2 regions of the Nocardioides sp. Arc9.136 genome follow, and region 1 is predicted to be linked to the other one. Evidence: predicted binding sites of a transcription regulator. Region 1 holds the regulator's gene; the other holds the start of a gene.

The links. Region 1 encodes HrcA, which represses chaperone genes, less so after heat shock. Its sites were predicted from a motif close to TTGGCACTCGNNNNNNNCGAGTGCCAA; they were not measured.
Region 2: groL (chaperonin GroEL) is a predicted target of HrcA. The motif match lies at 3,216-3,242, and genes of this name have one in related genera.

The regions. Positions count from the first base shown of each region.
Region 1 covers NZ_CP113431.1:2,974,494-2,985,880, reverse strand. Annotated here, with positions in the region: gene OSR43_RS14510 (error-prone DNA polymerase) at 1-805, shown strand, start outside; gene OSR43_RS14505 (intradiol ring-cleavage dioxygenase) at 851-1,756, shown strand; gene hemW (radical SAM family heme chaperone HemW) at 1,806-3,026, shown strand; gene OSR43_RS14495 (DUF4870 domain-containing protein) at 3,030-3,548, opposite strand; gene OSR43_RS14490 (DUF3097 domain-containing protein) at 3,545-4,396, opposite strand; gene OSR43_RS14485 (hypothetical protein) at 4,449-4,685, opposite strand; gene OSR43_RS14480 (MBL fold metallo-hydrolase) at 4,704-5,549, opposite strand; gene OSR43_RS14475 (hypothetical protein) at 5,597-6,331, opposite strand; gene hrcA (heat-inducible transcriptional repressor HrcA) at 6,500-7,534, shown strand; gene dnaJ (molecular chaperone DnaJ) at 7,587-8,759, shown strand; gene OSR43_RS14460 (16S rRNA (uracil(1498)-N(3))-methyltransferase) at 8,759-9,499, shown strand; gene OSR43_RS14455 (Gmad2 immunoglobulin-like domain-containing protein) at 9,507-10,442, opposite strand; gene OSR43_RS14450 (HIT domain-containing protein) at 10,512-10,856, shown strand; gene OSR43_RS14445 (hypothetical protein) at 10,886-11,314, opposite strand.
Region 2 covers NZ_CP113431.1:3,740,445-3,751,831, reverse strand. Annotated here, with positions in the region: gene thrC (threonine synthase) at 1-45, shown strand, start outside; gene OSR43_RS18145 (MoaD/ThiS family protein) at 80-358, shown strand; gene OSR43_RS18140 (uracil-xanthine permease family protein) at 720-2,117, shown strand; gene OSR43_RS18135 (RimK family alpha-L-glutamate ligase) at 2,320-3,177, shown strand; gene groL (chaperonin GroEL) at 3,406-5,037, shown strand; gene OSR43_RS18125 (RNA polymerase sigma factor) at 5,219-5,755, shown strand; gene OSR43_RS18120 (hypothetical protein) at 5,752-6,453, shown strand; gene OSR43_RS18115 (NTP transferase domain-containing protein) at 6,461-6,994, shown strand; gene OSR43_RS18110 (DUF3253 domain-containing protein) at 6,973-7,299, opposite strand; gene OSR43_RS18105 (MoxR family ATPase) at 7,350-8,255, shown strand; gene OSR43_RS18100 (VWA domain-containing protein) at 8,252-9,379, shown strand; gene OSR43_RS18095 (XdhC/CoxI family protein) at 9,372-10,490, shown strand; gene OSR43_RS18090 (S9 family peptidase) at 10,487-11,387, shown strand, end outside.

The DNA of each region.
Region 1 (11,387 bases):
CTCCTGCCTGCTCGACCACCCCGGCAAGACGTTCTTCGTGCCGGGCACGCCCGACCCCACCCCGCAGCACCGGCGCGACGCGGCGTACGCCGTGCGGCTGGGCCTGGACTCCGTCCGCGGCATCGGCGCCGACGTCGCCGCGCGGATCGTCGCCGCGCGTGCGGAGCGGCCCTTCGCCGACCAGGTCGACCTCTCGCGGCGCGCCGGCCTCGACGCCCGGCAGCTCGAGGCGCTGGCGACGGCCGGCGTCTTCGACAGCAGCGGGCTGAGCCGCCGGCAGGCGCTGTGGAACGCCGGGTGGACCGAGCGGGAGGACCAGCTCGAGGGGGTCCGGGTCGCCGGGGACGCACCGATGCTGCCCGAGATGGACGAGGTCGAGGTGACGATGGCCGACCTCTGGGCCACCGGGGTCACCACCGACAGCCACCCCTTCGGCCACCTGCGCGACCAGCTGCGCCGGTCGGGGGTCAGGTCGGTGGCCGACCTGGCCACCACCGAGCCGAACCGCCGGATCAGCGTCGCCGGGCTGGTCACCCACCGCCAGCGCCCGGGCACGGCGGGCGGGGTGACCTTCCTCAACCTCGAGGACGAGACCGGCATGCTCAACGTCATCTGCACCGTCGGCGTGTGGCGCCGGCACCGCAAGGCGGCCGCGGGGTCCTCGGCGGTGGTGATCCGCGGGATGCTCGAGCGCGAGGACGGCGCCACCAACCTGGTGGCCGACAAGATCTCCTCCCTCGAGGAGCTCCACCCCGAGGCCGGCCGGGCGCTGCGCGAGAAGCACCGCTCTCGTGACTTCCGCTGAGCCCGCCCACAGGGTCCGCACAGCCGCTCCGGCTTCGCTGGGGCCATGACCGACCACCGCCCTGATCACCGCCCCGACACCGACGGCCTCGAGGACCACGACCTCGGCCTCTCCCACGACCTGCCGCGCATCCTCGGCCGCCGCCGGATCCTCGGCCTCGCTGGCGGGGTCGGCGTCGCGGCCGCCCTGGTCGCCTGCGGCACCGACGACGGCGTCGACCTGACCGCGGCGGGGCAGCGGCCGGAGCCGCCCGCCGGGGTCGGCGGCGGTCCGGGCGGGCCGGGTGGCGGGTCCGGCGGCGCGGCGTCGGACGTCGAGGTCGCCGAGGGCGAGATCCCCGAGGAGACCGCCGGGCCCTACCCGGGCGACGGCTCGAACGGCGCCAACGTCCTGACCGAGTCCGGGGTGGTGCGCAGCGACCTCACCACGAGCTTCGGCTCCGCCTCGGGCACCGCCGAGGGCGTCCCGGTGACGATCCGGCTCCGGGTGCAGGACCTCTCCGGCGAGAACGTCGCCCCGCTGGCCGGCGCGGCGGTCTACCTGTGGCACTGCGACCGCGACGGCGAGTACTCGATGTACTCGGAGTCCATCGCCGAGGAGAACTACCTGCGCGGCGTGCAGGAGACCGACGCCGCCGGCCGCGTGGAGTTCACCAGCATCTTCCCCGCCTGCTACGACGGCCGCTGGCCGCACATGCACTTCGAGGTCTACTCCTCGCTGGCGTCCGCCACGACGTACTCCAACAAGATGCGCACCTCCCAGCTCGCGCTGCCCGAGGACGTGTGCCGCGAGGTCTACGCGACCGAGGGCTACGAGCAGAGCGTCACCAACCTCGAGCGCGTCACCCTCGACTCCGACAACGTCTTCTCCGACGGGCACTCGCTGCAGCTGGCGCGGGCCACCGGGTCGGTCGAGGAGGGCTACGTGGTCAGCCTCAACGTCCCGGTCTGAGCCGTCCGCGGATGTGGCCGGCCCGGCCCCCGGTGGGAGGATGGAGCGCGTGCCTTCCGTCCTTCCCGCCGGTGACCCGGTGCCCGAGGACGGCACCCTCCCCGAGGAGTCGCTCGCGCGGCTGGGGGAGCGTCCCTTCGGCTTCTACGTGCACGTGCCGTTCTGCACCGTGCGCTGCGGCTACTGCGACTTCAACACCTACACCGCCTCCGAGCTCGGGGCGGGTCCGGGCGGGATCTCGCGCAGCTCCTACGCCGCGGCTGCGGTCCAGGAGGTACGTCGCGCGCGGCGCGTGCTCGGCGACCGGGGCCTGCCGGTGGAGACGGTGTTCCTGGGCGGCGGCACCCCGACGCTGCTGAGCCCCGCCGACCTCGGGTCGGTGCTCACCGCGATCGACGAGGAGTTCGGCCTCGTCCCGGGCGCCGAGGTGACCACCGAGGCCAACCCCGACAGCGTCGACCTCGGCTACCTCGACGGCCTCCGGGCTGCCGGGTTCACCCGCGTCTCGATCGGCATGCAGTCGGCGGTGCCGCACGTGCTCCGCGTGCTCGACCGCACCCACGACCCGCTCCGCGTCCCGGCCGCCGTGGAGTGGGCCCGGGCGGCCGGCTTCGACCAGGTCAGCCTCGACCTCATCTACGGCACGCCGGGGGAGTCCCTCGACGACTGGGCGACCTCGCTGGACGCCGCACTGGCCTGCGCGCCCGACCACGTCTCGGCGTACGCGCTGATCGTCGAGGAGGGCACCGCCCTGGCCCGGCAGGTGCGCCGTGGCGAGGTGCCGATGCCCGACGACGACGACCTGGCCGACAAGTACCTCCTCGCCGACGAGCGGATGTCGGCCGCCGGCCTGGGCTGGTACGAGGTCTCGAACTGGAGCCGCGACCAGGCATCGCGGTGCCACCACAACGAGCTGTACTGGACCGGCGCCGACTGGTGGGGCGTCGGGCCGGGTGCCCACTCCCACGTGGGCGGGACCCGCTGGTGGAACGTCAAGCACCCCGCGGCGTACGGCGACCGGATCGCGGCCGGGCTCAGCCCCGCCCACGCCCGCGAGGTGCTGGAGCCCGAGGACCAGCGCGTCGAGCGGGTGCTGCTCGAGCTGCGCCTCGCCGACGGCCTGGACCGTGCCGTCCTCGACGCGGCCGGGAACGCAGCAGTCCCCGACCTCGTGCGCCGGGGACTGCTGGTGGAGCGAGGGGACCGGCTGGTGCTCACCCGCGACGGACGGCTGCTCGCCGACGCCGTGGTGCGTGACCTGCTCGGGTGAGCCTCAGCTGACCATCCGGATCGTCAGCGGGTAGCGGTACAGCTCGCCGTTGCTCGCTTTGACCGAGCCGATGATCGTCAGCACCAGCCACGCGATGCCGACGATCGGCAGCAGCAGGAAGCCGATCAGCACGAAGACCAGGACGAACGACACGAGCCCGTAGATCAGGATCGAGAGCTGGAAGTTCAGCGACTCCACGGCCTGCGCGCGGACGTAGCCGGACTGGTTGCCCTTGACGAGCATCACCAGCAGCGGGCCGAGGAACGCCATCGCCACGAAGGCGCCGATCAGGGCCGACCAGTGGGCGGCGCCGCCCCAGGTGCGCTCGTCGGGGTTCATCGGGCCGCCGCCCTGGTAGGGCTGGTACGGCGGCTGGCCGCCCGGTGGCTGCTGGCCCCACTGCGGCTGTCCCCACTGCGGTGCGGGCTGCTGGCCGTACGGCTGCTGGCCGTAGGGCTGCTGTCCGTGGGGCGGCCGGTCGGCCGGGTCCTGGGACGGCGGCGGGCCGTAGGGGTCGCTCACGGTTGCTCCTCGGTGACGAAGTCGATCAGTTCCTCGACCCTACCCAGCAGCGCGGGCTCGCAGTCACCGAACGAGTGCACCTTGGAGAGGATGTGCTTCCAGGCACGCGCGATGTCGGCCTGGTCACGGTGGGGCCAGCCCAGCTGCTGGCACACGCCCTTCTTCCACTCCAGGTGGCGGGGGACGTCCGGCCAGGCATCCAGGCCGAGCCGCTCGGGCTTGACGGCCGCCCAGATGTCGATGAACGGGTGGCCGACGATCAGCACGTGCTTGCCGACCGGCGTGCGACGGACGGCGTCGGCGATCCGGCTCTCCTTGGACCCCTTGACGAGGTGGTCGACGAGCACGCCGACGCGCCGGTTCGGGCCGGGTCGGAAGTCGCGCAGCTGCTCGGAGAGGTCGTCGATGCCGTCGAGGTACTCGACCACGACGCCCTCGATGCGCAGGTCGTCGCCCCAGACCTTCTCGACGAGCTCGGCGTCGTGGCGGCCCTCGACGAAGATCCGGCTGGCGCGCGCGACCCGGGCCTTGGCGTCGCGCACCGCGATCGATCCCGACGCGGTGCGCGTCGGTCTGGCCGGCGCCGTCCGACGGACCGGGGCCGTGAGGATCACGGGCTTGCCCTCGAGCAGGAACCCGGCCCCGAGCGGGAAGGTGCGGCGGCGGTCGCGCCGGTCCTCGAGGGTGACGGTGTGCAGGTCGCGGTCGACGGCGACGATCTCGCCGACCCAGTCGGTGCTGACCTCCTCCACGACGGCCCCGATCTCGGCGGGCGCCTCGACGGCGCGGCCGCGCTTCGGGGCGCGCCAGTCGGTGGAGAGGACGTCGGGTCCGTAGCGGTCGGTCACCCGACCGACGCTAGGCGGGCCCGCCGACGCTCGCGCGCACGGCGCGCCGGGGTCAACCGTCCTGTGACGTGCCCGACCCGTCCTGGGCGCCGCCCTGCTCCGGCGCCTGCTCCCGGGCCTGCTCCTGGTCGGTGTGCTTGCCGTCCTCGAGGAGGTCGCCGGCGGTCTCGCCGGGATCGAGCCCCTCGGCGAGCGGGTTGTCCTCGCCGGGCTGGAGGTCCTCGGGCAGCTGGTCGTCGCCGATGCCGGTCGCGTCCCGGCCGGCGTCCTCGGGGGTGGGCTCGCTCATGGCGGCCCGTTACCCGGATCAGATCAGCGGCAAGCGCCGCTGGCTGCGCGGCAGCTGGGCGTAGGCGCGCGCCACCGCGGTAGCCACGTGCTCGCGCGGCCAGGGCCACTCGGCGGCGTCGAGCGCCTCGCCGAGGGGCACCCCGCGGGTCGCCAGGTCGCGTGCGGTCTCGGCCAGCACGCCGATGGTGTTGCGCTGCTCCTCGACGAACTCGCGGTCGACGACCGGTCCGTGCCCCGGCACGACGACGGAGGTCGCCGTGGTCAGCCCGAGCACGATGTCGAGGCTCAGCGGCCAGTCCATCGGCCAGGAGTCCTCGCCGAACGACGGCGGGGCCGAGGACTCCACGAGGTCGCCGGCCACCAGCACGTCGGCGTCGGGCACGCGGAGCACGAGGTCGCCCGAGGTGTGGCCGCGGCCGGGGTGCACCAGCTCGAGGGCGCGGTCGCCGAGGTCGAGGACCCGGGCGGAGGAGAAGGTGTGGTCGGGCGGCACGACGGTGCTGGCGAGGAGCTCGTCGCGGTGCTCCTCGTCGGTCCCGGCCTGCTCCTCGAGCGCGGCGACCGCGCCCCGCTCCAGCTCGGCGAGCGCCTCCTCGTGGGCGTGCACCGGGACCTCGGGCCAGACCTCCCGGAACGCCTCGTTGCCCAGGAGGTGGTCGAGGTGCCAGTGGGTGTTGACGACCGCCACGACCTCACCGGCGCCGAGGGCGCGCACGTCGCGAATCAGCTCGCGGCCCGCGGCGGTGGAGGCGTGGGTGTCGACGACCACCAGCCCGCGCTCGCCGCCGACGACGGTCGTGGTCACGTCGTACCAGGGGCGACGGGTCACCCAGACGCGGTCGGCGATCTCGGTGAAGGTCACTCGGGGAGCCTAGGTGCACCTGCCCCGGGCGTGCCCCGGGCTCTCGGTCAGCACATGCCGTGGTGCAGCTCGCGGCGCAGCATGTCGCCGAGCTCGGCGGTGGTGCGCGCCGCGCGGGGGAAGTGCAGCACGGTGCGGTCGGCCCCCTCGGGGCCCACCCACTGCACCTCGACCCGGTCGGCGCGCAGGTCCGCCAGCGCCACGCCGACGACGTCGCCCATCCGGGTGCCGGTCGTGGTGGAGACCGCGCGGCGCAGCTCCTCCTGGTGGTGGCTGTTGGCGTGCTCGACCGAGCGCTGGAGGTAGCCGCGGTTGAGCTGGTGCTCGCCGGCGCGGAAGCTGGCCACGTCGACCCGCAGCTGCTGCTCTGCGCCGGCACCCCGCCGGCCCAGGGCGACGAGGTCCGGCTCCAGGGCGACGACGTCGCGGGGGTCCCCGCAGCACTCGCAGGTCTCCCGGCCGCGGACGACCAGGCGCCCGGCGATGCTCAGCGTGGCCTCGCGGTCCTCCGAGCCGGGGCGGCCCAGCCCGCTGTGCACGGTGAGCAGGGCGCGGCGACCGGCGGCCGCCACCACGGCGAGGTCGGAGCCGAGCGCGGTGGAGAACGTCGGCTCGCCTCCGCAGTCCTGCATGCCCGTGCCCTCGGCCTCCGGACCCTCCAGGACGTCGGGGGCGCCGTCGACGACCAGGTGGACGCTCGCGGGACAGGAGAGGATGCTGCGGGCGGCGGCCGCGAGGCGGCTCGGGTCGTGGCGCGTGGTGCTGCTCGGGACGACGGTCATGGTGCTCCCTCGGCAGGGCCGGCGGTGGGTGACTTAGGTGAGCCTAACCTATGCGTCGGTAGTGGCTCTCGGGGAAGGCGACGTCTCGGTCGGCGAGACCCGAGGCGGTACCGCGGCGCGCTACAGTTGGCACTCAGTCGTGACGAGTGCCAGAGGTAGGGAGGCGACGTGCAGGAGGACCGCAGGCTCGCCGTGCTGCGGGCCATCGTCGAGGACTACGTGGCCACCGAGGAGCCGGTCGGCTCCAAGGCCCTGGTCGAGCGCCACGGGCTGGGCGTCTCGCCCGCCACGGTCCGCAACGACATGGCCGTCCTCGAGGACGAGGGCTACATCACCCAGCCGCACACCAGTGCCGGCCGGGTGCCGACGGACAAGGGCTACCGGCTCTTCGTCGACCGGTTGAGCACCGTCAAGCCGATGACCGGCGCGGAGAAGCGCGCCATCGCCTCCTTCCTCGACGGGGCGGTCGACCTCGACGACGTCGTGACCCGCTCGGTGCGGCTGCTCTCCCAGCTGACCCGCCAGGTCGCCGTGGTCCAGTACCCCACGCTCTCGCGCTCGACGGTGCGCCACGTCGAGCTCGTCGCCCTCACGCCGAACCGTCTCCTCGTCGTGCTCATCCTCAGCACCGGTCGCGTCGAGCAGCGGCTGGTCGAGCTGCCCGCCGAGCTGTCCGAGGAAGCCCTCGCCGACCTCCGTTCGCGGGTCAACCACGCCGCGACCGGCGAGGTGATCTCCGACGCCGTGCGCCGCCTTCGCGAGGCGGTGCCGGAGGTCCCCGGGGACGCCCCCGACCGCGACGACGGCGTGACCCGCGCGGTCGTCGAGACCCTCGCCGACGCGATGGAGGACCACCGCTCCGACGAGCGGATCGCCGTCGGCGGTGCCGCCAACCTCGCGCGGTACGGCGACTCCTTCGACTCCGCGGTCCGGCCGCTCCTCGAGGCGCTCGAGGAGCACGTCGTGCTGCTCCGCCTGCTCGGCGAGGCCACGACCGGTGGCGCCGTCACGGTGCGCATCGGCGCGGAGGGCCCCTACGAGCAGTTCGCCTCCACGAGCGTCGTCGCCACCGGCTACGGCCCCCGCGACGAGGCGCTCGCCACGTTGGGCATCGTCGGCCCGACCCGCATGGACTACCCGGGCACGATGTCCGCGGTGCGCGCCGTCGCCCGCTACGTCTCCCGCATCCTCGACGAGGGCTGACCGCCCCGCGTCGCGGCGTACCTCTCTCACCTCGATCACCGAAGGAACCCAGTTGAGCCAGGACCTCTACGAGCTGCTCGGAGTCGACCGCGACGCGGACGACACCGCGATCAAGAAGGCCTACCGGCGGCTGGCTCGGCAGTACCACCCCGACGTCAACCCCGACCCGGACGCGCAGGAGCGGTTCAAGGAGGTCTCCACCGCCTACGAGGTGCTCTCGGACCCGCAGAAGCGTGCGGCGTACGACCGCGGCGGCGACCCGTTCGGCGGCGGCGCGGCGGGCTTCGGCCAGGGGGCGGGCTTCTCGTTCACCGACATCATGGACGCCTTCTTCGGCGGCCAGCCCGGCGGCGCGGGCGGCGGGCGGGGCCCGCGGCCCCGCGTGCGCCGCGGCCAGGACGCGCTGATCCGGCTCGAGGTCGACCTCGCCGAGGCGGCGTTCGGCGTGACCCGCGAGATCAAGGTCGACACCGCGGTGCTCTGCACCACCTGCCACGGCGACGGTGCCGCGCCGGGCAGCCACCCCGTGCCCTGCGAGACCTGCCGCGGCCAGGGCGAGGTCGCCCAGGTCCAGCGCTCGTTCCTCGGCGAGATCCGCACGCTGCGCCCGTGCGCGGCCTGCCGCGGCTTCGGCACGATCATCCCCGAGCCGTGCCGGGAGTGCTCCGGTGACGGCCGCGTCCGCTCGCGCCGCACCCTGACGGTCAAGATCCCCGCCGGCGTCGACACCGGCACCCGCGTCCAGCTGGCCGAGCAGGGCGAGGTCGGCCCCGGCGGCGGCCCCGCCGGCGACCTGTACGTCGAGATCCAGGTCGCGGCGCACCCCGTCTTCACCCGGCACGGCAACGACCTGCACTGCACCGTCACCGTCCCGATGACCGCCGCCGCGCTCGGCACCTCGCTGACGCTGCCCACGCTCGAGGCCGACGTCGAGCAGGGCGCCGACTCCGGGGTGGAGACCGAGTTCGCCCTCGAGATCCCGGCCGGGACCCAGTCGGGCACCGAGCAGGTGCTGCGCGGTCGCGGCGTGCCCGGGCTGCGCGGCGGTCGCGGCGACCTCGTCGTCTCGGTCGCGGTGGAGACCCCGCAGCGGCTCGACCCCCGCCAGGAGGAGCTGCTGCGCGAGCTGGCCGCGATCCGTGGCGAGGAGACCCCGACCGGCCAGGTCAAGCCCGGATCGAAGTCGTTCTTCGGGCGGCTGCGCGACGCCTTCGACGGTCACTGATGTCGCTCCCGGTCCACCTCGTCCCGACGCTGGCCGGGGTCGGCGCCGGGGCCACCGTGACGGTCGAGGGCGACGAGGCGCACCACGCCGTCGCCGTGCGCCGGATGCGGGTGGGGGAGCCGCTGGTCCTCACCGACGGCTCCGGCACGTCGGTCACCGGCGAGGTCGCCTCGACCGGCAAGCGCGTCCTGGACGTGCGGGTGAGCGACGTGCGCCGCGTCGAGGCGCCGTCGCCGTCGGTGGTCGTGGTCCAGGCGCTGCCCAAGGGGGAGCGCGGCGAGCTGGCGGTCGAGGTGCTCACCGAGATCGGGGCGACGACGATCGTGCCGTGGGCGGCCTCGCGCTCGGTGGCGGTCTGGAAGGGCGAGCGCGCCGCGAAGTCGTTGACCAAGTGGCGCTCGACCGCCCGTGAGGCGGCCAAGCAGGCCCGGCGCTCGTGGTTCCCCGAGGTCGCCGAGCTCGCCTCGACGGCGGAGGTCGTGCGCCTGGTCGCCGACGCCTCGCTCGCCGTCGTGCTGCACGAGGAGGCCGCCGTGCCGCTCGCCGCGCTCCGGGTGCCGAACGACGGCTCGATCGTCGTCGTGGTCGGCCCGGAGGGTGGGCTGACCGAGGAGGAGGTCGCGGTCTTCACCGCGGCCGGCGCCTCCTCGGTGCGGATGGGCGCCGAGGTCCTGCGCACCTCCACCGCCGGCGTCGCCGCCGTCGCCGCGCTCCTGTCGCGGACCTCGCGCTGGGGCTGAGCCCCCGCTACCCCACGACGATCGTCTTGCTGTCCTCGGTCGGCCCGCCGCCCTCGCCGCCGGAGGGGTCGTCGGTCATCGCGACGAAGGTGTAGGTGCCCGGGTCGAGGCGCGACACGTCGACCTCGCTCTCCCAGGGGTAGAGCTTGTCCATCCAGCCCTCGGCGGTCGCGAACCCGTCGAGCACGACCTCCCCGCCGCCGTCGCGCACCTGCCACGGGACGGTCGCCTCGAACGACGACGCGACGCCCGCGGCGGTGAACGTGTCGCCGACCGTCGCGCCCTCCTCGGGGCCGCTGACGCTGACCAGCGCGAGGACCTCCAGCGGCGCCGCCTGGGTGATGTCCCCGTCGATGCCGAACAGCGCCACGGGCGTGCCGCTGCCGTCGACCACGCGCACGGGCAGGCGCTGTTGCTCGACGCCCTGGAGGGTGTAGACGAGCTGCTGGGCGGCCAGGCGCGCGCCGTTCGCGGAGAGCCCGCCGCGCGCGGACCAGGAGTCGTCGTCGACCTGCGCGACGAACGCGCCGTCCTGGACCGACACGGAGCCGAACGTGCCCTCGGGCCACAGCGACCGGTAGTCGGGGTCCAGCGCGTCGCCGGTGGTGAGCAGCTCGGCGGCCTCGGTCAGCGGGTCCCCGCTGACGCGGCGGAACTCGCGGTAGAGGCGCACGCCCTGCGGCGTCTCGCCGGCGAAGTAGACCGGCACGGTGGTCTCCGGGCCGCCGTCGCTCCCGCTGCCGCCGTCACCCTCCGTGGGGCTCGCGCTCGCGCTCGCGCTCGCGGTCGGCGTCGCGCTGGCGCTGGGCTCCTCCGAGGCGGCGCTCGTGCCGCCCGCGGGCGTGGGGTCGTCCGTGGCGGTGTCGTCCTCGCCGCACGCCGCGAGGGTGAGTGCGAGGGCGGAGGTGGTCAGCAGGGCGGTGATCCGCAGGCGGGCGTCCATGGGGTCATCCTCCCGGTCGGGGGCCGTCGTGCCGGTGAGACGCGCGCGGGTCGGCGCTAGGTTGCGTGCATGAGCGATGCGGACTGCCTGTTCTGCAAGATCGTCGCCGAGGAGGTGCCGGCCGAGGTCGTGCACGTCACCGAGCGCACCGTCGCCTTCCGCGACATCAACCCCCAGGCGCCGACCCACGTGCTGGTCGTGCCCCGGGACCACTACGCGAACGCCGCGGCCCTGGCCGCCGGCGACCCGGTCGCCTCCGCGGAGCTGGTGACGGCGGCGGCGGCGATCGCCACGGCCGAGGGGCACGAGGACTACCGGCTCGTCTACAACACCGGCGCCGGTGTCGGGCAGACGGTCTTCCACACCCACCTGCACGTGCTTGCCGGCCGGTCGATGACCTGGCCCCCTGGCTGAGCGTTCCGTCGGCGGAGCGCTGCCGGGCGCTACCGGTAGCCGACCAGGGTCGGCGTCGCCGTCAGCACCCGCAGCCCGACCGGCGCCCCCGGGATGGTCACCGTGCCGCTCACCGGCTGCCACGGCCCGCTGTCGACGCTGAACTCTGCGGCGTACGTCGTGTCCACGCTCGGCGCCACCCGCCCCGCCCGCCGGTAGTCGTGGGTCACCTGGAGGTCGGGGTACGGCGCACCCGGCTCGCTCGTCGTGCTGGTCGTCCCGTCCCCGAAGCTCCACGTGTAGCTCGTCGGCCAGATCCGCAGGTCGACCCGCCGCCCCAGCAGGCTGACGCTCCGCGTCAGCTCCCCGCGCTCGGTCCAGAAGTTCGTGGCGAAGTTGACGAGCGTGCGGCCGTTCGCGGGTTGCACCTGCAGCGTCGCCGGTGGGAGCGGCAGGCGGCGGAAGGCGGCGGCGACCATTCCGGGGGTTAGTTGAGGTGTTGGGTTGGCTTGATCGCCGGGTGCCGCGCAGAACTCGAACGGGTCGAGGCCG
Region 2 (11,387 bases), 770 kb from region 1:
ATCGCCCCGTCGTACGCCGCCTTCGCGGCCACCGGCCTGGCCTGAGCCCCGCCCGATCCCGACCCACGAGGACAAGCCGATGAGCGTCTCGGTCCGCATCCCGACCATCCTGCGCACCTACACCGACGGTGCCTCCGAGGTGACCGCCACGGGCGCGACCCTGGCGGAGGTCCTCGACGACCTCGACACCCACCACGCCGGCATCAAGGCGCGGATCCTCGACGACAACGGCGCGCTGCGCCGCTTCGTCAACGTCTACGTCGGAAACGACGACGTCCGGTTCCTCGACGACCTGGCCACGCCCACGCCGGACGGCGTGCAGGTCTCGGTCATCCCGGCCGTCGCCGGGGGCTGCTGACCCCCTCCGAGCCGGCCGGACCCCGGACCCGGGTGACCGGGGCAGCAGCCGGGCAGGGCTCCTCCGCGGGGCCCCCGGCCACCTCCGCCGTCCGGCCACCCCCAGCACGCATGCCCCCCGGGCTGACCTCTCGCGCAGCGGCACTGCCGTTGGTCCTTGGGACCTGCCTGCCGGTCCTCGCCGTCGCCGCCGTCCCGGCCTGCTGCTCGGACCGTGGGCGTCGCCGCCCGCACCCGGTCGGGCGTCGACGGCGGCTGGCAGACCTTCACACCCGGAGGGCCGGACCGGTGTCACCTTGTCCAGTGGTCCGGATCACAGCGCGGTTGTGAGGATCTGCGGAACCCCCCCGCGAGAGGAACCCATGGCCTCCGACCGTTCCCGCCGGCCTGCGCCGTCGTCGCAGCTGCCCGCGCACGTCAAGTACGACATCAACGAGATGCCTCCCGTCGGCGAGGCCCTGCTGCTCGCGCTGCAGCACGTCATGGTGATGATGGCGAGCAACGTCACCATCCCGATCATCCTGGCCACCGCCATCGGGGCGACGACGGGGGAGACGGTCTTCCTGGTGCAGGTGGCGCTGTTCGCCGCCGGCCTGACCACGCTCATCCAGACGATCGGCATCGGGCCGGTCGGCGCGCGGCTGCCGGTCGTGCAGGGCACCAGCTTCGGGTTCCTGGTGGTGTCCATCCCGCTGGCCCAGGAGTACGGGCTCGCAGCCGTCCTCGGTGGTGCGCTCTTCGCGGGCTCCGTGAAGTTCGTGCTGGGCTTCAGCCTCAAGTGGCTGCGCGGCCTCTTCCCGCCGCTGGTGAGCGGGATCGTCGTCCTCGTCATCGGGATCGGGCTGCTCCCCACCGGCATGCACCTCTACGGCGGCGGCAACGGCGCCGAGGACTTCGGCTCGTGGGAGAACCTCGGTCTCGCGACCCTCGTCCTCGTCGTCCTCCTCCTCGCCTACCGCTTCGGCAAGGGCATCATCGCCTCGGCCTCGGTACTGGTCAGCCTCGTGGTCGGGTACCTCGTCGCGATCGCCCTGGGGAAGGTGGACTTCAGTCCCGTGTCCGAGGCGTCCTGGTTCGCCTTCCCGACGCCGCTGGAGTTCGGTCTGGAGTTCCCGGCGGCGGCCTTCATCGCCATGGGCGCGATGGCGATCGCGGTCTCCATCGAGACGATCGGCGACCTGTCGGCCATCACGAAGGCCGGCGCCGGGCGCGAGGTGACCGACCGTGAGCTCGCCGGTGGCGTCATGGGCGACGGTGCGGCCACGAGCGTCGCCGCCGTCTTCTCCGCCCTGCCGAACACCACCTTCGGGCAGAACGTCGGGCTGGTCGCCCTCACGGGGGTGATGAGCCGCCACGTGGTGACGATCTGCGCCGGCTTCCTCATCGCGCTGGGCCTGGTGCCCAAGCTGGCCGCGGTCATCACCGCCATGCCGTCGGCCGTGCTGGGCGGCGCGGCGGTGGTCATGTTCGGCATGCTGCTCGGCGCTGGCATCCAGCTGCTCGCCGAGTGCCGCCTGGACCGTCACGACCTGATCGTGATCGCCGCCTCCATCGGTGTGGGCCAGGGCTTCGCCGCCGTGCCCGCCGCGGCGGAGGTCATGCCGGAGTCCCTGCGGGTGCTGATGACCTCCGGCATCCTGCCGGCGGCGCTCATCGCCGTCCTCCTCAACCTCCTGCGACCTCGCCCGGAGGAGGGGGCCGCGTTCGTCGACGTGGACACCCCCCTTCCGGACACCGTCCAGCGACCCGAGCAGCAGTAGGCGCCTCCGTCCTCGCGCAGGCCCGGACCAGATGGTCCGGGCCTGCGTCGTGGCTTGCGCGGGCGGTCGACACCTGGGTGCGCCGGCGCCCTAAGGTCGTCGCCGTGACGAACCGGACCCTGGAGGAAGTCGTGAGCGAGCACCGGGAGAGCCCGCGGGCGGTCGTCGCGCTGCCGGCACGCGTCAAGGGGCTGACCGGCCGGTGACGCACGTCCTCCTGGCGACGTTCTCCCTGCTCCCCGAGGGCGAGGAGGGCGGCGAGCTGCTCGTGACCGCCCTCGCCGAGCGGGGGGTCGAGGCCCGGTGGGCGGTCTGGGACGACCCGGACGTCGACTGGGCCGCCGCCGACCTGGTGGTGCTGCGCTCGACGTGGGACTACCAGCGCCGGTACGCCGAGTTCCTGGCCTGGCTGCGCGGAGTCGAGCGCAGCACGCGGGTGCTGCACGGCAGCGACCTGGTCGCCTGGAACGCCGACAAGGCCTACCTGCTCGAGCTGGGCCGCGAGGTCCCGGTCGTCCCCACCGCGCTGCTCGACGACCGCGGGCTGAGGGTGGGTCTGCAGGAGGCGCTCGACCGGTGGGGCGCGGTCGTGGTCAAGCCCCGGACCGGGGCGGGCGGGGTCGGCGTGGTGGTCGCCGAGCGCACCGACGACCCGCGCCTGGAGGGGCTCGTCGCCGGACCATGGGTCGTGCAGCCGCTGGTGGCCTCGGTCCGGACGGTGGGGGAGTCCTCGGTGTGGGTCCTCGACGGCCGGGTGGTCGGCCAGGTCGACAAGCGGCCGAGCGGGTCGGAGGTCCGCGTGCACGAGCTGTACGGCGGCAGCTCGGTCGCCGTGGAGGTCGACCCGGCCCGGGCCGACGTCGCCCGCGCCGCGGTCGCGGCCGCCGGCCGGCTGCTGGCCGGCCCGCCGGCGTACGCACGGGTGGACCTGGTTCAGCTCGACGGCGCCTGGGTGGTCAGCGAGCTGGAGCTGATCGAGCCCGGGCTCTACCTCGACGTGCTGCCGGGGCTGGCGGGGCCGTTCGCGGACCTCGTCGGGTCGGTCCTCGCGGCGCGGTGACAGCGCTCCGGCCGCAGGGTGACCAGGGCCGGACTGTTCTTGCACTCGCCTGGGGCGAGTGCTAAACATGGGGTTGGCACTCTCAGCACGAGAGTGACAAACCGGATCGGTGCCAGCTGAGGTCCGTTCGCGCCGGCGAGAAAGGGTTCGCCGGGTCCGCAGGACCGTCCGTCGCGGGCAGCCCACCGAGCCGGATCCGCAACTTCCAGCGTGAGGAACCGCAGGAACATGCCCAAGCTGATTGCATTCAACGAGGAGGCCCGGCGCGGCCTCGAGCGTGGCATGAACACGCTCGCCGACGCCGTCAAGGTCACGCTCGGCCCCAAGGGTCGCAACGTCGTCCTCGAGAAGAAGTGGGGCGCCCCCACGATCACCAACGACGGTGTGAGCATCGCCAAGGAGATCGAGCTCGAGGACCCCTACGAGAAGATCGGCGCCGAGCTGGTCAAGGAGGTCGCGAAGAAGACCGACGACGTCGCCGGTGACGGCACGACGACGGCGACCGTCCTGGCCCAGGCGATGGTCCGCGAGGGCCTGCGCAACGTCGCGGCCGGTGCGAACCCGATGGGTCTCAAGCGCGGCATCGAGGCGGCCGTCGAGGCCGTGTCCGAGCAGCTGCGCGGCATGGCCAAGGAGGTCGAGACCCGCGAGCAGATCGCGGCCACGGCCACCATCTCCGCCGGTGGCGACACCACCGTCGGCGACGCCATCGCCGAGGCGATGGACAAGGTCGGCAAGGAGGGCGTGATCACGGTCGAGGAGTCGAACACCTTCGGCATCGACCTCGAGCTCACCGAGGGCATGCGCTTCGACAAGGGCTACATCTCGGCGTACTTCGTCACCGACCCGGAGCGGATGGAGACGGTCCTCGAGGACCCCTACATCCTGATCGCGAACCAGAAGATCTCGAACGTCAAGGACCTGCTGCCGATCCTCGAGAAGGTCATGCAGTCGGGCAAGCCGCTCGTCATCCTCGCCGAGGACGTCGACGGCGAGGCGCTCTCGACGCTGGTCGTCAACAAGATCCGCGGCACCTTCAAGTCCGTCGCCGTCAAGGCCCCGGGCTTCGGCGACCGTCGCAAGGCCATGCTGCAGGACATCGCGATCCTGACCGGCGGCCAGGTCATCTCCGAGGAGGTCGGCCTCAAGCTCGAGACCACCGGCATCGAGCTCCTCGGCCAGGCCCGCAAGGTCGTCATCACCAAGGACGAGACCACTATCGTCGAGGGCTCGGGCGACGCCGACCAGATCGCCGGTCGCGTCAACCAGATCCGCGCCGAGATCGAGAAGTCCGACTCCGACTACGACCGCGAGAAGCTGCAGGAGCGCCTGGCCAAGCTGGCCGGCGGTGTCGCGGTCATCAAGGTCGGCGCGGCCACCGAGGTCGAGCTCAAGGAGCGCAAGCACCGCATCGAGGACGCCGTCCGCAACGCGAAGGCGGCCGTCGAGGAGGGCATCGTCGCCGGAGGTGGCGTGGCGCTCGTCCAGGCCTCGGCCACCGCGTTCGACAAGCTCGACCTGACCGGCGACGAGGCCACGGGCGTCAACATCGTCCGCGTCGCCACCTCGGCCCCGCTCAAGCAGATCGCGGTCAACGCCGGCCTCGAGGGCGGCGTCGTGGCGGAGAAGGTCGCCAACCTCCCCGCGGGTCAGGGCCTCAACGCCGCGAACGGCGAGTACGTCGACATGATCGCCGAGGGCATCATCGACCCGGCCAAGGTCACCCGGTCGGCGCTGCAGAACGCGGCGTCCATCGCGGCCCTGTTCCTCACCACCGAGGCCGTCGTCGCCGACAAGCCGGAGAAGGCCGCCCCCATGGGTGGCGACCCGACCGGCGGCATGGGCGGCATGGACTTCTGAGTCCAGCCCCCTCGTAGCACCAGCACCACTCGGCACCACCCGCACCACCAGCAGGGCCCCCGCTCAGGCGGGGGCCCTGCTGTCGTCTCCGGGGGCTGCCGGGGTCGTGTGCCCCACGACGCGGCCGGACGCGTCCTCGGGCACACGACCCCCTCGCGGAGCGCCGTGCGAGGGTGGTCCCGTGGATGCCGAGAGCCGCAGGGCGAGGTTCGAGGCGCTGGCGCCCGGGCTGGTCGAGCCGCTGCGCCGGTTCCTCGCGCGGCGCACCGACGCCGCGACCGCCGACGACGTCCTCTCCGAGACGCTGCTGGTCTGCTGGCGGCGGCTGGAGGACCTGCCGGAGGACCCGCTGCCGTGGGCGTACGCCGTGGCGCGCCACGCCCTGGCCAACGCCGAGCGCAGCGCCCGGCGCCAACGACGGGTCGCCGGCAAGGTGGCCGCGCTCGACCCGCCCGCGACGACCACGGGGCCGGTCGGCGGAGAGGCCGACCTGCCGCTGGAGGAGGCGCTCGCCGCGCTCCGCGCCGAGGACGCCGAGCTGCTCCGCCTGTGGGCCTGGGAGCAGCTGGGCCCCGGCGAGATCGCCACCGTGCTGGGGCTGACCCCGAACGCCGTCAGCATCCGGCTCCACCGCGCCCGCCAGAAGCTCAGGGACGAGCTGCGAAAGATCGACGCCGCTGCCGGACATGAGGGGACGAGAGGGAGGAGCAGGTCATGAGCGAACCGTTCGACGACGACCCGCAGCTGCGCGAGCGGCTGCGCGCCACCGACCCGGCCGCCTCCCTCGCCCCGGCCGATCCCGACCGGGTGGCCCGACTCCTGGAGGCGACGATGACCACCGAGCACCCCACGTCCGAGCACCCCACGTCCGAGCAGCCGACCACCGACCCCGGCGGTCGTCGTACCTCCCTGACCTGGCTCGCGGCCGCCGCCGCGGTGGTGGTCGTCGGCGGCGTGGTGTTCGCGGCCACGACCGGCGACGACGAGGACCGGACGCCGACGGCGGGCGACGGCAGCAGCGAGACCGCCGACCCGTCCCAGCCGTCCGAGCCGTCCGAGCCCGCCGAGCCGTCCCTCCTCACCCTGGCCGCCCCCGCCGCCACCACCGGGCGCTGCATGGTGCCCACGGCCGAGGCGCTGGCCACCCAGGAGGTGGCGTTCCTCGGCACCGTCGAGCAGGTCGACGAGGAGACCGTCACGCTCGCGGTCGAGGAGCAGTACGCCGGCGCCGCGGCCGACGAGGTCCGGGTCGAGGCGCCGCCGGAGCAGATGCAGCTGCTCGTGGGCGCGGTCGAGTTCCGTGAGGGCGGGGAGTACCTCGTCTCGGCCACCGACGGCGCGGTCTCGGTGTGCGGCTTCAGCGGACCGGCCGCGCCGGACCTGCAGGCGCTCTACGAGCAGGCGTTCGGCGGCTGACGCGGGGATGGTGCTGCACGGGATCGTCCTCGCCGCCGGCGCGGGCAGCCGGATGGGCACGCCCAAGGCGCTGGTCGACGACTGGCTCGCCCGCGCGGTCCACCTGCTGGCCGAGGGTGGCTGCGACCGGGTCACGGCCGTCCTCGGGGCCCGCGCGGACGACGCGGTCGCGCTGCTGCCGCCGGGCACGGCGTACGTCGTGGCCGACGACTGGTCGGCGGGGATGTCGGCGTCGCTGCGGACCGGCCTGGCGGCGGCCGATCCCCGTGCCGACGCCGCCCTGGTCACGCTCGTCGACCTCCCCGACCTCACCCCCGAGGTCGTCGCCCGGGTCGCGGCCCGGGCGGGCGCCGCCGTCCTGGCCCGGGCGGCGTACGACGGCCGTCCCGGCCACCCGGTGCTGCTCGGCCGCGAGCACTGGCCCGGCGTGCTGGCCGCGACCGGCGGCGACAGCGGGGCGAAGGGCTACCTCGCCGGACGCGACGTGGTGCTGGTCGAGTGCGGCGACCTGGCCACCGGTCAGGACGTCGACTCGCGCTGAGGCGTGCCGTCCCCGGGCCGGGCGCGCCGGATCCGGACCGGTCCCCGGGCCGTCGGCAGGGCGACGACCTCGCCCCGCTGGGTGACCTCGACCTCGCCGGCCTCGACCAAGCGCTGGGCCGCCTGGCGGGCCGGCTCCATCAGCCCCCGCCACCCCTCGGGATCACCGCCCTCCGGCCGCTCGGCGCCCCACACCGCGCGGGCGGCGTCGGAGGGGCAGATGGTCCTCCCCTCGTCGCGCTGGGCCAGCAGGTCGAGGATGGTCCGCTCCAGCCGGCGGTTCCGGTCGTCCGCTCCGGCGCTCATGAGGGGAGTCAACCAACCGGCCCCCAACAGGCCCGTCGTAGCCTCGGCACATGTCAGCCGTCACGTCGGAAGCGCTCGAGCTCGGTGACGTCGCGGAGCGGCTCGGTGCGACCGGCTACCTCTGCGACCCCGAGCTCGCGACCGTCACCTTCCTCGCCCTGAAGATGGGCCGGCCCCTGCTCCTCGAGGGCGAGCCCGGGACCGGCAAGACCGCGCTCGCCGAGGCGGTGGCCGAGGCGCTGGGGCTCCCCCTGGTGCGCCTGCAGTGCTACGAGGGCATCGACGCCACGCAGGCCCTCTACGACTGGGACTTCCCCCGCCAGGTGCTGCACCTCCGCGCGCTCGAGGCCACCGGCGGGGCTGCCGCCGCCGGCGCGGGCGGGGCTGAGGAGGCAGAGAAGAGCCTGTACGACGAGCGGTTCCTGCTCGCCCGCCCGGTGCTGGCGGCGCTGCAGCAGAGCCCGGCGGTGCTGCTGGTCGACGAGGTCGACCGCGCCGACGACGAGTTCGAGGCGTTCCTGCTCGAGGTGCTCTCGACCTACCAGGTGACGATCCCCGAGCTGGGCACCGTGCGGGCCGCGGTGCCGCCCGTCGTGGTGCTCACCTCCAACCGCACCCGCGAGCTGCACGACGCGCTCAAGCGGCGCTGCCTCTACCACTGGATCGACCACCCGGCGCTGGAGCGCGAGGTGGCGATCGTGCGGTCGCGGGCGCCGGAGGTCGCGGAGACGCTGACCCGGCAGGTCGTCGAGGTCGTGCAGCGGCTGCGCGCCGACACCGGCCTGGTCAAGCCGCCGGGCGTCGCGGAGACCCTCGACTGGGCCCGCGCGCTGCACCACCTCGGCACCACCGAGCTGGACCTCGCGACGGCGGCCGCGAGCCTCGGCGCGCTGGTGAAGTACCGCGAGGACGCCGACCGCGTGCGCGCCGCCCTGGACCGGGTGCTCGCCCCGTGACGACCGCGACGGAGGTCGTGCACGACGCCGACGAGGTGCTGCTCGGGTTCACCCGCGCGCTGCGGGCGGCCGGCGTGGGCGTCACCCAGGACCGCGCGCAGCAGTTCCTCGACGCGGTCGCGCTGCTGGGGGCCTCCGAGGAGGGCACCCGCGCCGCCGGCCGGGCCACCCTGTGCGCCGGCCCGGAGGACTTGCTGCGCCACGACCAGGTCTTCGCGGCGTGGTTCGACCACCGCACCGGCCTGCCGCGCCCCCGGCCCGCCCCGCCGGCCACCACGACGTACTCCGAGCTCCCGCTGACCGACGGTCCCGACAGCCCCGGCGGTGCCGACGAGGCCGACACCGACGTGGTCCGGGCGATGGCCAGCGACGCCGAGGTGCTGCGCCACCGCGACGTCGCGGCGCTCTCCGCCGCCGAGCGGGCCCGGCTCAACGCGCTCTTCGCGACCCTGCGCCCGCGCGCGCCGCACCGGCGCAGCGCCCGGCAGCGGTCCTGGCACCGCGGCGACGTCGACGCCGCGCGCACGTTGCGGGCGAGCCTGCGCCGGATGGGGGAGCCGGCCGAGGTCGTGCACCGCCGCCGCGCGACCCGTCCCCGTCGGGTGGTGCTGCTGGTGGACGTGTCGGGCTCGATGAGCGGGTACGCCGACGCGCTGCTGCGCCTGGCGCACCGGTTCACCCAGGCCGCGCCCGGCACGGTCGAGACGTTCACGCTGGGCACCCGGCTCACCCACGTCACCCGTGCGCTGCGCCTGCGCGACACCGAGCGGGCGCTCGTCGCGGCCGGGGACACGGTCCCGGACTGGTCCGGCGGCACCCGGCTGGGGGAGAACCTGCAGACCTTCCTCACCCGCTGGGGACGCCGCGGCATGGCCCGCGGCGCGGTCGTGGTGATCTTCAGCGACGGCTGGGAGCGCGGCGACACCACGCTGCTGGCCGAGCAGGTCGAGCGGCTCGGGCGGGTGGCCCACCGGCTGGTGTGGGTCAACCCGCACCGCGGGAAGGCCGGCTACGAGCCGGTGCAGCAGGGGGTCGTCGCGGTGCTGCCGTACCTCGACGACTTCGTCGCCGGGCACTCGCTCGCGACGTACGCCGAGGTCGTGGAGGTGGTCGCCGGTGCGTGAGGTCCTGCCGGAGCTGATGTCGTGGTGGGAGGCCGGCGAGGAGGTTGGCGTCGGCACCGTGGTGGCGACCTTCCGGTCCGCGCCGCGGCCCCCGGGCGCGTCGATGCTGGTCGGCCCGGACGGCACGGCCGTCGGGTCGGTCTCCGGCGGCTGCGTCGAGGGCGCGGTCTACGACCTGGCGCAGACGGTCGTGGAGTCCGGCGAGCCGGTGCTGGAGCGGTACGGCGTCTCCGACGACGACGCGTTCGCGGTCGGGCTGACCTGCGGTGGCATCCTCGACGTGTACGTCGAGAAGGTCTCGCGCGCGACGTTCCCCGAGCTCGCCGAGGTGGCCGAGGACCTCGAGGCCGGCCGGCCCGTCGCGGTCGCCACCGTCATCGAGCACCCCGACCCCGACCGGGTGGGCCGGCGCGCGCTGCTGCGGCCCGACGCCGCGGCGAGCGCCTCGCTCGGCTCGCCGCGCGCCGACGACGCGGTCCGCGACGACGCGCTCGGCCTGCTCGCCGCCGGCCACAGCGGCGTGCTGACCTACGGGCCCGACGGCGAGCGCCGCGGGGAGGGGATGCGGGTCTTCGTGTGGGCCTTCGCGCCGAAGCCGCGGATGCTCGTCTTCGGCGCGATCGACTTCGCGGCGGCGGTGGCCCGGGTCGGGGCGTTCCTCGGCTACCACGTCACCGTGTGCGACGCCCGCCCCGTCTTCGCGACCGCGACCCGGTTCCCCGACGCCGACGAGGTGGTCGTGGACTGGCCGCACCGCTACCTGCGCGCCGAGCAGCAGGCCGGCCGGGTCGACGGGCGCACCGTGGTCACGGTGCTGACCCACGACCCGAAGTTCGACGTGCCGCTGCTCGAGGTGGCGCTGCGCCTGCCCGAGGTCGCCTACATCGGGGCGATGGGCTCGCGGCGCACCCACGACGACCGGCTCGAGCGGCTCCGCGAGGCAGGAGTCACCGAGGAGGAGCTGGCGCGCCTGCACAGCCCGATCGGCCTCGACCTCGGCGCCCGGACGCCCGAGGAGACGGCCGTCAGCATCGCCGCGGAGATCATCGCCGGCCGCTGGGGCGGCTCGGGGGAGCCGCTCGCGCGCACCGAGGGCAGGATCCACCGGTGAGCAGGCTCGTCGCGCTCGTGCTCACCGCGGTCCTCGCGGTCCCGCTCGCCGCGTGCAGCGACGAGCCGGCGCACGACCCCGGTGGCGGGCCGACCGAGACCACCCCGCCCGCGACGCCGGTGCCCTCCGGCACGCCCACCACCTCGGCCACGGCCACGCCGTCCGCGCCGGGATCGGCGTCGGCGTCGGCGTCTGGATCGGCGTCGTCGGGCGCCGGACCGGAGGCGCTGCCCCCGGTCCGCAGCCGGGTCTCGCTGCCGGCGCTGATGCGCGAGGAGGTCGAGGCCGGCCGCCTCCGCCGCGTCCAGCCGCTGGCGTCGACCGACCGCTGGCGCAGCTGGTCGGCGACGTACACCGTCGACGGCGCGGTGGTCTCCGGCGAGCTGCTCGTGCCCCGCGGGAAGGGGCCGTTCCCGGCGGTCGTGCTCAACCACGGTTACATCGACCCCGCGATCTACACCCTCGGCCGCGGGCTCTCCCGCGAGCAGGAGTGGCTGGCGTCGAACGGCTTCGTCGTCCTGCACACCGACTACCGCGGCCACGCCGGCTCCGACCCCGTCGACGACGTCGGCCGGGAGAGCCGGCTGGTCTACACCCGCGACGCGATCGGGGCGGTCAGGGCCCTGGAGCGGGAGGCGTACGTCGACACCGACCGCCTCGCCATGCTCGGCCGCTCGATGGGCGGCGGGGTCACGCTCAACGCGCTGGTCGCCGAGCCCGGCCTGGTCGACGCCGCGGTGGTCTTCGCGTCGGTCAGCTCGCGGTTCGTCGACAACATCCGCCAGTTCACCGAGCCGAACCGGCCCGAGGAGCTGGCGCGCTACTACGACCGCTTCGGCACCCCGCAGGAGAACCCGGCGTTCTACCGCGACCTCTCCTCCCGCACGTTCTTCGACC